2 linked regions of the Sphaerotilus microaerophilus genome follow. The protein of the gene in region 1 binds, or shares a complex with, the protein of each later gene. Links are inferred from orthologs where the notes say so. Each region holds a gene or a part of one and is shown in the gene's direction. Other genes may lie near its edges. The genes, in order: xseA and xseB.

The links.
Region 2: the proteins of xseA (region 1) and xseB are in contact, whole or in part, in a cryo-EM structure (PDB 8TXR), measured with the Escherichia coli proteins. The link is inferred for Sphaerotilus microaerophilus from one-to-one orthologs.

What each region holds. Positions count from the first base shown.
Region 1 is NZ_AP025730.1:4,125,083-4,130,919, reverse strand. What follows is about bases 962-3,817. They hold xseA (exodeoxyribonuclease VII large subunit), read left to right. Parts: upstream 962-1,668; coding sequence 1,669-2,967; downstream 2,968-3,817. Other genes in these bases: NGK70_RS17590 (disulfide bond formation protein B), read right to left, coding at 3,791-3,817; NGK70_RS17595 (Fe-Mn family superoxide dismutase), read left to right, coding at 3,100-3,681; NGK70_RS17605 (MotA/TolQ/ExbB proton channel family protein), read right to left, coding at 962-1,228. In the rest of the region: lpxK (tetraacyldisaccharide 4'-kinase), read right to left, coding at 1-101; NGK70_RS17610 (ExbD/TolR family protein), read right to left, coding at 139-564; more of NGK70_RS17605, read right to left, coding at 599-961; more of NGK70_RS17590, read right to left, coding at 3,818-4,318; NGK70_RS17585 (RidA family protein), read right to left, coding at 4,315-4,773; NGK70_RS17580 (DNA internalization-related competence protein ComEC/Rec2), read left to right, coding at 4,937-5,837. UniProt on the Escherichia coli protein: Bidirectionally degrades single-stranded DNA into large acid-insoluble oligonucleotides, which are then degraded further into small acid-soluble oligonucleotides.
Region 2 is NZ_AP025730.1:5,358,169-5,363,846, forward strand. The notes cover bases 2,131-4,827. They hold xseB (exodeoxyribonuclease VII small subunit), read left to right. Parts: upstream 2,131-3,219; coding sequence 3,220-3,435; downstream 3,436-4,827. Other genes in these bases: NGK70_RS23065 (aromatic ring-hydroxylating oxygenase subunit alpha), read right to left, coding at 2,131-2,869; NGK70_RS23075 (polyprenyl synthetase family protein), read left to right, coding at 3,491-4,393; dxs (1-deoxy-D-xylulose-5-phosphate synthase), read left to right, coding at 4,452-4,827. Also shown: NGK70_RS23055 (sulfurtransferase), read right to left, coding at 1-709; NGK70_RS23060 (DMT family transporter), read right to left, coding at 765-1,652; more of NGK70_RS23065, read right to left, coding at 1,739-2,130; more of dxs, read left to right, coding at 4,828-5,678. UniProt on the Escherichia coli protein: Bidirectionally degrades single-stranded DNA into large acid-insoluble oligonucleotides, which are then degraded further into small acid-soluble oligonucleotides.

The sequences.
Region 1 (5,837 bases):
ACCAGCCCGGCGTGCAGGGCGCCGAGCGGGCGCAGGACCTGGGCCAGCAGGCCGCCCTCGGTCCAGGACGCCTCGATGCGCTGCGCCCAGCCCTCGCTCATGCGCGGGTGTCCGGCTGACGGCGTTCGGGGCGCAGGTTCAGCGCGCCCCCGAGCGGCTGCTCTGCGTCGCGAAGGTCAGCTGCACCAGGCCGACGCGGCGGGCTGCGTCCATCACGTTGATCACGCTCTGGTGCGCGGCCATCGCGTCGGCAGAGATGATCACCGGGCGGTTCACGTCACCCTGCGCGGCGGCCTGCAGCGCCAGCACCAGGGTGTCGACGCCCGCGCCTTCGACCGGCGCGCGGTTGATGGCGTAGTGGCCGTCGGCCGACACCGCCACCACGATCTCGCGCGGGAGCGTCTCCAGCTTGCGGGTGTCGGCCACCGGCAGGGTGACCTTCAGCTCGTTGAACTTGGAGTAGGTGGTCGACAGCATCAGGAAGATCAGCACGACCAGCAGCACGTCGATGAAGGGGATCAGGTTGATCTCCGGTTCCTCGGCGCGGCGGTGGCGGAAGTTCATCGCCATGGCGGTTCCTCGTGGGCCCGTGCGCGGCTCAGCGGCGCGGGGTGGCGCTCATGCGAAGCAGCTGCGGCAGCAGCGTCTCGGCCGCCTGCTCCAGCTCGACGATGTAGGCGTCGATCTGGCCGCGGAAGTAGCGGTAGAACATCAGCGCCGGGATGGCGATGATCAGGCCGAAGGCGGTGTTGTACAGCGCCACCGAGATGCCGTGAGCGAGTTGCTCGGGGTTGCTGTTGCCGGGCGACTGCGAGCCGAAGATCTCGATCATGCCCACCACCGTGCCCAGCAGGCCCAGCAGCGGCGCGGCCGAGGCCAGCGTGCCCAGGGTGTTCAGGTAGCGCTCCAGCCGGTGCGCTGCGGCGCGGCCAGCGGCCTCGAAGGCGTGGCGCAGCGTGGACTCGTCGGCGCGGGGGTCCTGCGCGGCGGTGCGCACACCCGCGGCCAGCACGCCACCGAGCACCGAGTTGGCTTCGAGCTTGCCGATCACCTCGCTGCTGGGCAGGCCGTGGCGGGTCAGCGTGACCACCTCGCCGAGCAGTGTGGGCGGAGCCACCTTGCGCGGCATCAGGCTCATGATGCGCTCGACGATGATGGTCAGCGCGGCGATGGAGCACAGGATCAGCGGCCAGATCGGCCAGCCAGCGGCTTGTATGATCGAAAACAAGGGGGTCCCCCGAAGCGAGCGGTACGGAGTGCCGCGGCGCGTGCGCGGAGGTCGCGCGCCGGGCGGCGGCTTGCCGGCGCGGATTATGGCCTCAACACCCGGCACCTTCGCCGGGATTGCCAGATCGGGCCAGGCCGTGGCCCCCCGACCGTGGTTGCGAGGCTCGGCGCAGGAGGCCCTTTCTTGAGTGCCCAGGTTGTGGATAACTTTGTGGGCAACGCAGTGCAAAGTGAGTGCTGGCGCGGTCCGGCGCCCGGTGGCGGCCCCGGCGGTGTATTTCTTCACAAATAAAATGCTTATGAATCAAGGACTTGCACGTACGTTCGCGGCTTGGCGGGGCGTTTTGTGCGAATGCGCACAGATCGACACAACTGTGGATGAAGCGCAGTGCATGACCCCGCGGAGGCACCTGCGCTGCAGTGCAGCCAGGGGATGCCCGCATGGATGACGCGAGCCTGCGCTTCGTCCAGCCGCAGGTCTGGGAGGTCGCCGGCCTGGTGCAGGCGGTGGGTGATGCGCTGCAGTCGCGCTTCGGTGCGGTGGCGGTGCGCGGGGAGCTCGCCGGCTTCTCTCGCGCCGCCAGCGGGCATTGCTACTTCACGCTGAAGGCGCCCGATGGCACGGCGGCACTGCGCTGCGCGATGTTCCGCCGTGCCGCCAGCCTGCTCGATTTCATGCCGGCCGACGGCCACGCCGTGGAGGTGCGCGGCAGGCTGGCGCTGTACGAGCCGCGCGGCGAGCTGCAGCTGGTGGTCGAGGCGATGCGCCGGGCCGGTGCCGGTGCACTGATGGAACAGTTCCTGCGCCTGAAGGCGCGGCTGGCAGCCGAGGGCCTGTTCGACGTGGCGCGCAAGCGGCCGCTGCCGGCCTATCCCCGTCGGCTGGGCGTGGTCACCTCGCTGGCCGCTGCGGCACTGCGCGACGTGGCCACCGCGCTGGCGCGGCGCGCGCCGCACGTCGAGCTGATCGTCTACCCGGCGCTGGTGCAGGGCGCCGAGGCGCCAGCGGCATTGGCCGCGGCGATCGCCACCGCCAACCGCCGGGCCGAGGTGGATGCGCTGATCGTCTGCCGCGGCGGCGGCTCCCTGGAGGACCTCTGGGCCTTCAATGACGAGCGCGTGGTGCGGGCGGTGGCGGGCTCCGCGCTGCCGGTGGTGTGCGGCGTCGGCCACGAGACGGATGTGACGCTGGCCGACTTCGCTGCCGACCTGCGCGCGCCCACGCCTACGGCGGCGGCCGAGCTGGCGGCGCCCCAGCGCGAGGGCTGCCTGGCTGCGCTGGTGCACCAGGGCGACCTGATGCGCCAGCGCAGCCTTCGCCGGCTGGACCGGGAGGCGCAGCGCCTGGACCACCTCGCGCTGCGGCTGGCCCGGCCGGGGGACGCGCTGCACCGCCAGCGCCAGCGGCTGGCCCTGCTGGCCCAGCGCCACGTCCAGGCCCTGCCGGCGGCGCTGCGTGCCCAGGCCGATGCGCTGCAGCGGTTGGAGGCGCGCCTGGGGGGCGCCTCCCAGGCGCAGCGCTCGGCACAGGCCCAGCGGCTGGCGCTGGTGGAGGCGCGGCTGCGCTCGCTCGACCCGCAGCAGGTCCTTTCGCGCGGCTATGCCTGGCTGAGCGACGACAGCGGCCGTGCCCTGACCTCGGTGCAGCAGGTGGCAGTCGGCGCGACGGTGCAGGCGCGCCTGCGCGACGGGCGGGTGCAGGCCCGTGTCACCGACGTGGCGCCGCAGGGCGACGCCTGACGTTGCCATGGCAGCCCGGCGCAGGGCCATGGGCCGCCTCCTGCACGATTGAGCGGGCCTACCTACAATCTCCGGCTGCTGTTTCCTCCCTCCGCTGCTGTGCAGCAAAGATCACCCAGAAGGAACCCGACCATGTCGTTCGAACTGCCTGCCCTGCCGTTTGCCACCGATGCGCTGGCGCCCCACATGTCGAAGGAAACCTTCGAGTACCACTACGCCAAGCACCACCAGGCCTACGTCACCAACCTGAACAACCTGGTGCCGGGCACCGATTTCGCCGGCAAGAGCCTGGAAGAGATCGTCAAGAGCGCCAGCGGCGGCATCTACAACAACGCCGCCCAGGTGTGGAACCACACCTTCTTCTGGAACTGCCTGACCCCCAATGGCGGCAGCGCTCCGAGCGGCGCGCTGGCCGCGGCCATCGACGCCAAGTGGGGCAGCTTCGCGGCCTTCCGCGAGGCCTTCGTCAAGAGCGCCGTGGGCAACTTCGGTTCCGGCTGGACCTGGCTGGTCAAGAAGGCCGACGGCTCGGTGGACATCGTCAACATGGGTGCGGCCGGGACCCCGCTGACCACCGCCGACAAGGCCCTGTTCACCGTGGACGTGTGGGAACACGCCTACTACATCGACTACCGCAACCTGCGCCAGAAGTTCGTCGAGACCGTGCTCGACAAGCTGGCCAACTGGTCGTTCGCCGAAGCCAACTTCGCCTGATCGACGCTGGCACGCGGCGGTCCCTGACCGCTGCGGCCGGTGGATGAGAAGAAGCCCCGAACCTTGCGGCCGGGGCTTTTTGTCGTTCTGGGAGCGCCGCGCGGGTCGTTCAGCGCCGCCCTGCTGTGGGCCCTGAACCGGGCCGACCCAGCGCCAGCCACAGTGCCGCGGCGCCGAGCGCGAGGTAGAGCAGCAGGCTCCAGATCTCGAAGGGCACGCCCAGGACCGACACGGCCGCATCGGCGCAGGTGGCGCGCACCTCGAAGACCTCGGGCTGCCAGCGGTCCAGGCCGAGGCTGGAGATGATGCGGTCGGCCAGCGTCAGCGCGCAGGAGGCCGACTTGGCGGCCACCAGGTTCTGGTAGAGCGCCGCGGCGGCGCCGACCAGCGCCAGGCCCACGCCGACCCAGCCCAGCAGCAACTGGGCGATGCGCTGGCTGGGCAGCAGTGCCCCGAGCAGGCCGAACAGCCCGATGGCCAGGAAGATCACCCGCTGGAGCACGCACCAGGGGCAGGGCTCCATGCCGAAGCGGTGCTGCGCCACCAGCGCCATCGCCACCGAGCCGAAGCAGGCCAGCGCGACCAGCGCCCAGAGCGTGCGTGCCGTCAGCAGCGCCAGCAGTCCCCGCACGTTCATGCCACCTCGGCGATCAGCTCGATCTCGACGCAGGCGCCCAGCGGGATCTGCGCCACGCCGAAGGCGCTGCGCGCGTGCGCGCCGCGCTCGGGGCCGAAGACCTCGCCCAGCAGCTGCGAGGCGCCGTTGGTGACCAGGTGCTGCTCGGTGAACTCGCTGGTGCTGTTGACCAGGCTCATCACCTTGACGATGCGCTTGACGTTCTCCAGGTCGCCCACGGCCGCCTGCAGGGTGCCGAGCAGGTCGATCGCCACGGTGCGCGCGGCCTGCTGGCCCTCGGCGGTGGTGACGTCGCGCCCGAGCTGGCCGGCCCAGACCTGGCCGTCGCGCTTGGCGATGTGGCCGGACAGGAAGACGAGGTTGCCGCTGCGCACGAAGGGCACGTAGGCGGCGGCCGGCACGGCCACTGGCGGCAGGCTGATGCCCAGCTCGGCGAGGCGTTGTTGGATGCTCATGGCGGCTCCGGAAAGAGGAAGGGCGGGCGACCGCAGTCGCCAGGTTCGAGGGGGACGGTTGAGAGCGGGCAAGTCCCCCTGAAGGGGGAGGCTGCCGATCGGCGGGAATCCTACACTGGGCCGGGGCGCAGCACCGCTGCCCCAGGGAGGGCGCATACGCACGATGATCGGGCCCGGTCTGCTCCTTGCCACCGGCTCCGGCTGGATGGCCGGTACGGCGCTGCAGACGCTGCAGGCACAGCTCGGCACGGGCGTGCAGCGGCTGGCGGCGCTTGGCGCCGCGCTGCTGCTCGCAGCGGCGGTTGCGGTGGTCGCCGCGGGTGGGGCGGCCCCGCGCTTGGCGCGCGGCGGGCCGGGTGTGGCATGGCGTCGCCGGCAGAGGGTGTCGGCCTGGTTGCTCGCGCTGGCGGCGGGCGTCCTGGCGGGCTGGGCGGTGACGGACGGGCGTGCTGCGGCCCGGCTGGCGCAGGCCCTGGCGCCCGAGCTGGAGGGCGAGGACCTGCAGGTGGTCGGCCTGATCAGCGGCATGCCGGCTCGGCGGGTGGAGGGGCTGCGCTTTCGCTTCGAGATCGAGTCGGCCCGCTGGCGGGGCCGGCCGCTGGCGATCGGGCCGCAGGTGCCGGCGGCGGTCTCGCTGGGCTGGTATGTCCACGCCGGACAGGGCAGCCGCGCCAATGACACGGTTGAAGGGGATGAAGCCGTCGCGGCGCGATGGCCGCTGGCGCAGCTGCCGCAGGCGGGGCAGCGCTGGCGCTTCACGTTGCGGCTGCGCCGCCCGCATGGCAGCCTCAACCCGGATGGCTTCGACTACGAGCTCTGGATGTTCGAGCAGGGCCTGCGTGCCGTGGGCTACGTGCGTGACGCCGCAGGGGCGGGTGCACCCGAGCTGATCGGCGCCAGCGGCCTCGTGCCGATCGAGCTGGCGCGCCAGCGCTGGCGCGACGCGCTGCTGCGCGAGGTGGGTGACCGGCCCGCCGCCGGGGTGCTGGCCGCGCTGGCGGTGGGCGAGCAGGCGGCGATCGAGCGTGCCGACTGGGAGGTGTTCCGCGCCACGGGCGTGGCGC
Region 2 (5,678 bases), 1.2 Mb from region 1 along the record:
CCCCCGCACGCTCGCCCAGCAGCGCAGTGAAGGCCGCGCGCAGGGCCGCCGCGTCGAGAAAGCGGCCGTCGGGCCCGAGGTTGCTGGTGAAGGGCCGGTTCAGCGCCCCGGGGATGTGGCCGGCCACGGGGTCCAGCGGCTCGACGTCGCCGCGGTAGCGCTCCGGACCACGCGCATCGACCAGGGTGACGGCACCGAGGCCGCGCTGCAGCTCGTCGGCCGTGATCGTCGCCAGGGCGGGTGCCGCCGGCAGCGGATACGGCTCGGCGGCAGGCACCGGCCGGCGCTCGCCCGACTCCAGGGCGCCGCCCGCGGCCACCCAGGCGGGCAGGCCGCCATCGAGCACCGCCACGGATTGGTGACCGAGCCAGCGCAGCAGCCACCAGGCCCGCGCGGCGTACATGCCGCCGCTGGCGTCGTACACCACCACCGGCGTGGCTGGCGTGATGCCAAAGGCCGCGACGGTGCGCGCAAAGGCCTGCGGCGTCGGCAGCGGGTGGCGCCCGCCACACAGTGCCGGCGCCGGCGGCATGGCACTGAGGTCTCGCTCCAGGTGGGCATAGAGCGCGCCGGGCAGGTGGGCCTGCCGGTAGGCCGACTCGCCCGCCTCCGGCTGCGCGAGGTCGAAACGTGCATCCAGCAGGCAGACGCGGCCGATGCGGTCAAGCAGAGGCTGCAACTCGGCCGCGCTGATCAGGGGGCTGGGCAGGGTCACGTTCACGGCAACAGTCACGGCAAGGCTCCTTGGCGAAGGGTCGGAAGGATCAGGGCTCGATGTCGGGCGGCAGGGTTTCGGCCGGGCGCACGCGCGCCTGGTTGTCCTGGCGCAGGCTGGCCGCGGCGATGCCGGCCGCGACGATCAGCAGGGTGCCACCCAGCGCGACCAGGTGCACCGGCTCGCCAAACAGCAGCACCCCGTAGACGAAGGCAAAGGCGATGCCCAGGTACTGCAGGCTGGCGTTGACCAGCGGCCGGCCGGTCGCGTAGGCGCGCGTCATCATGAGCTGCGCCACCGTCGCCAGGCCGCCCACCGCCAGCAGCAGTGCCGCACTGCGCCAAGTGTGTGTGTGTAGGCCGCCGGTGAACTGCGACAGCACCGCCCCGGCCACCAGCCCGCCCAGCGAGAAGTAGAAGACGACCCGGCTCTCCGGCTCGCCGACCCGGCCGAGTGCCGTGACCTGCAGGTAGGCCATCGCCGACAGCACGCCCGACAGCAGCCCGAGCAGGCCATGCCAGAGCTGCTGCGCCTCGATGGTCGGGCGCAGCACCATCGCCACGCCGGCAAAGCCGGCCAACACGGAGGCCATCAGCCGGCCGTCGATGCGCGATCCCCCGGCCAGGATGCCCCCGCCGATCAGGAACAGCGCCATCCACACCGACGACATGTAGTTCAGCGTCATCGCCGTGGGCAGCGGCAGGCCCGAGATCGAATAGAACCACAACGACAGGGCCGACACACCAACGATGGCGCGCCACAGGTGCATGCCCGGCACGCGGGTGCGCAGCGTCTCGCCGCGCGCATGTGCCAGCACGGCCAGCACCAGCACGCCGACCAGGCCGCGGTACATCACGATCTCGCCGCTGCCATAGTAGGCCGAGGCCAGCTTGACGCACACGCCCATGGTGGCGAACAGGAAGGCGGCCGCCACCATCAGGGCGCTGGCGGAGGTGAGCGCGGCCCGCCGCCCGGCCCTGCGCCCCGCCGACGGGGCATGGCCGGGAGACGGGTCAGGCGACGTCATTCAGGCGCGTGCTCGCCCATGCGACGGCGGTACCACTCGTGGAAGTGCTGCATGCCGTCCTCCATCGGGCTCTGGTAAGGACCGACCTCGTTGTCGCCGCGCGCCAGCAGCGCCTTGCGCCCGGCGTCCATGCGCTCGCCGATCTCGTCGTCCTCGATGCAGGTCTCCATGTAGGCGGCCTGCTGGGCTTCGACGTACTCGCGCTCGAAGGCGGCGATCTCCTCGGGGTAGTAGAACTCCACCGTGTTGAGCGTCTTCTCCGGGCTGATCGGGTAGACGGTCGAGACCGTCAGCACGTTCGGGTACCACTCGACCATCACGTTCGGGTAGTAGGTCAGCCAGATCGCGCCGTGCCGTGGGACCACCCCGTTCTGGAAGCGTGCCACCTGCTCGTGCCAGCGGCGGTAGACCTCCGACCCCGGCTTGCCCAGCGCCTTGCCGATGCCCTGGGCCACGCCCACGGTCTGCACCGAGTACTCGCGGCCCATCTCCCAGCGCAGGTCGTCACAGGTGACGAAGTTGCCCAGGCCGGGGTGGAAGGGGCCGACGTGGTAGTCCTCCAGGTAGACCTCGATGAAGGTCTTCCAATTGTAATTGCACTCGTGCTGGATGACCTTGTCGAAGACGTAGCCGTCGAAGCTCAGGTCGGCACGCGGACCCATGCCGGCCAGGTCCGCCTCGATGTCGCGTCCGTTGTCCTCGAAGACCAGCCCGTTCCAGGTGCGCACCGGGTAGTTGCGCAGGTTCAGGCAGGGATCCTCGACGAAGTGCGGCGCACCCAGCAGCTTGCCGTGCAGGTCGTAGGTCCAGCGGTGCAGCGGGCACACCACAGCGCCACCCGAGTTGCCGCGGCCCTTGAGCATCACGGCCTGGCGGTGACGGCAGACGTTGGAGACCAGTTCGACCCCGTTGGCGGTGCGCACCAGCGCACGGCCCTCGCCTTCCTGCGCGAGCGCATGGAAATCGCCGACCTGGGGGACCATCAGCTCATGCCCCAGGTAGCGCGGACCGGACTGGAAGATGAGTCGCGCCTCCTGATCGAAGAGCAGCGGGTCGAAATAACTCGACACCGGCAGTTGAGTGCGACTTCTTTGCAGCGCGGTCTGCGCAAGGCTCAGGTCGGACATGATCCCCAGGATCTCCAAAAATGCATGTCGAACCACCACCCGGATCGGCCCGGGCCTGGGCGGAAGGGAAACCGTGTGCAACCGGACGTTGCGAATTGAACGTGGCAGCTCACCCGATCACACGGTTGGGCCGGGGTGGGCGGTTGCCCAAGGCGAATTGCGGATTGTAGCCGGCGTCTTCCTGCGGGCCCGGGGGGCGTGCAGTCTGCCGCGCCGATGTGCCTGCACGACGAAGACACCTCGCCCAGCCAGGCAAGCCAACCAGGTCCGGCCGTTCCCGACGCCTACAATCGAAAGTTTCTCCCCCGCCCATGTCGAAGCGCGCGCCCTCCCCTTCCTCACCCGCCCCGATGGCCGAGCCCGCCAGCTACGAGGCTGCCCTGGCCGAACTGGACCGCCTGGTCCAGGCGATGGAAAGTGCCCAGCTGCCGCTCGACCAGCTGCTGGACAGCTACCGGCGCGGTGCCGAACTGCTGGGCTGGTGCCGTGGCCGCCTGGACGCGGTGGAACAGCAGGTCAAGGTGCTGGAGAACGGTCAGCTCCAGGCTTGGAGCGACGCGGCATGAGCAGGCCGATGCCCCGGTGGCCCGCGCGGCTGCGCCCTTCGCAAGGAATCCCGTCATGACACGATTGGCATTCGATGCCTGGGCTGGCGAACAACTCGCCCGCGTCGAGGCCCAGCTCGACGCGCTGGTGCTCGCCGACGCCCCGGCCGGCCTGGGCGATGCGATGCGCTATGGCGTGCTCGACGGCGGCAAGCGCCTGCGCCCGCTGCTGGTGCTCGCCGCCGCCCAGGCGGTGCAGGGTGAATGTGCGATCGCCCTGCGCGCAGCCTGCGCGGTCGAGCTGATCCACGCCTATTCGCTCATCCACGACGACATGCCGTGCATGGACAACGACGTGCTGCGCCGCGGCAAGCCCACCGTGCACGTGCAGTACGGCGAAGCCCGCGCGATGCTGGCCGGCGACGCGATGCAGGCCCTGGCCTTCGAGGTGCTGACGCCGTCCGACACCCCCGCCGACGACCTGCCCTCCCTGGCGCTGCAGGCCAGGCTGTGCAGCCTGCTGGCGCGTGCCTCGGGCGTGTTCGGGATGGCCGGCGGACAGGCCATCGACCTGGCCAGCGTCGGCCACCAGCTCGACGAGCAGTCCCTGCAGGACATGCACCGCCGCAAGACCGGCGCCCTGCTGCAGGCCAGCGTGCTGATGGGGGCTGCCTGCGGCCGCACCACGCCCGCGGCCTGGGCGGCCCTGGCCGACTACGGTGCCGCCATCGGCCTGGCCTTCCAGGTGGTCGACGACATCCTCGATGTCACCCAGGCTTCCGACGTGCTCGGCAAGACCGCCGGCAAGGACGCCGATCAGAACAAGCCCACCTACGTCTCCCTGCTCGGCCTGGAGGGCGCCCGCGCCCGCGCCGTGGAACTGCACGGGCGCGCCCGTGTCGCGCTGGAGGCCAGTGGCGTCCCCGACCAGCGCTGGCTGGCGATGCTGGCCGACCGCGTGGTCGACCGCGAATCCTGAGCCACGCACTGCCCAGACGCCGGCCCGTGCGCCGCCTCCCGATGGAACCTCTCCTGCGATGAACACCTCCTCCGCCCACCCGCTGCTCTCCCGCATCGACAGCCCGGCCGACGTACGCCGGCTCGCGCGCGCGGAGCTCAAGCAGCTGGCCGTCGAGCTGCGCGAGTTCCTGCTGCAGAGCGTGTCGCGCACCGGCGGCCACCTGTCATCCAACCTCGGCACGGTGGAGCTGACCGTCGCGCTCCACCACGTCTTCCACACCCCCGAGGATCGGCTGGTGTGGGACGTGGGCCACCAGACCTACCCGCACAAGATCCTCACTGGCCGGCGTGACCGCATGCACACGCTGCGCCAGCTGGACGGCCTGTCGGGCTTCCCGCGCCGGGCCGAGAGCGAGTACGACACCTTCGGCACCGGGCACTCGTCCACCTCGATCTCGGCCGCGCTCGGCATGGCGATGGCGGCCCAGCTCAAGGGCGAGAAGCGCCGCGCCGTGGCCATCATCGGCGACGGCTCGATGACCGCGGGCATGGCCTTCGAGGCACTGAACAACGCCGGCATGCCGCACGCCGGCAAGGTGCCCAACCTGCTGGTGATCCTGAACGACAACGACATGTCGATCAGCCCGCCGGTGGGCGCACTCAACAAGTACCTGGCCCGGCTGATGAGCGGCAAGTTCTACGCCGCCGCGCGCGAGGGCGCCAAAAACGTGCTGAAGAACGCGCCGCCGCTGTTCGAGCTGGCGCGCCGCTTCGAGGAACACGCCAAGGGCATGGTCGTGCCGGGCACGATCTTCGAGGAGCTGGGCTTCAACTACGTCGGCCCGATCGACGGCCACGACCTCGATGCGCTGATCCCGACGCTGGAGAACCTGCGCGACAAGTCCGGCGCGCAGTTCCTGCACGTGGTCACCCGCAAGGGCTATGGCTACAAGCTGGCCGAGGCCGATCCGATCTCCTATCACGGTCCCGGCAAGTTCGACCCCCGCATCGGCCTGGTCAAGCCGGCCACGCCGCCCAAGCCCACCTTCACCCAGGTCTTCGGCCAGTGGCTGTGCGACATGGCCGAGGCGGATCCGAAGCTGGTCGGCATCACGCCAGCCATGCGCGAGGGCTCCGGCATGGTGGAGTTCCACCGGCGCTTCCCGGACCGTTACCACGACGTGGGCATCGCCGAGCAGCATGCGGTCACCTTCGCCGCCGGCCTGGCCTGCGAGGGCCTCAAGCCGGTGGTGGCGATCTACTCCACCTTCCTGCAGCGCGCCTACGACCAGCTGATCCACGAC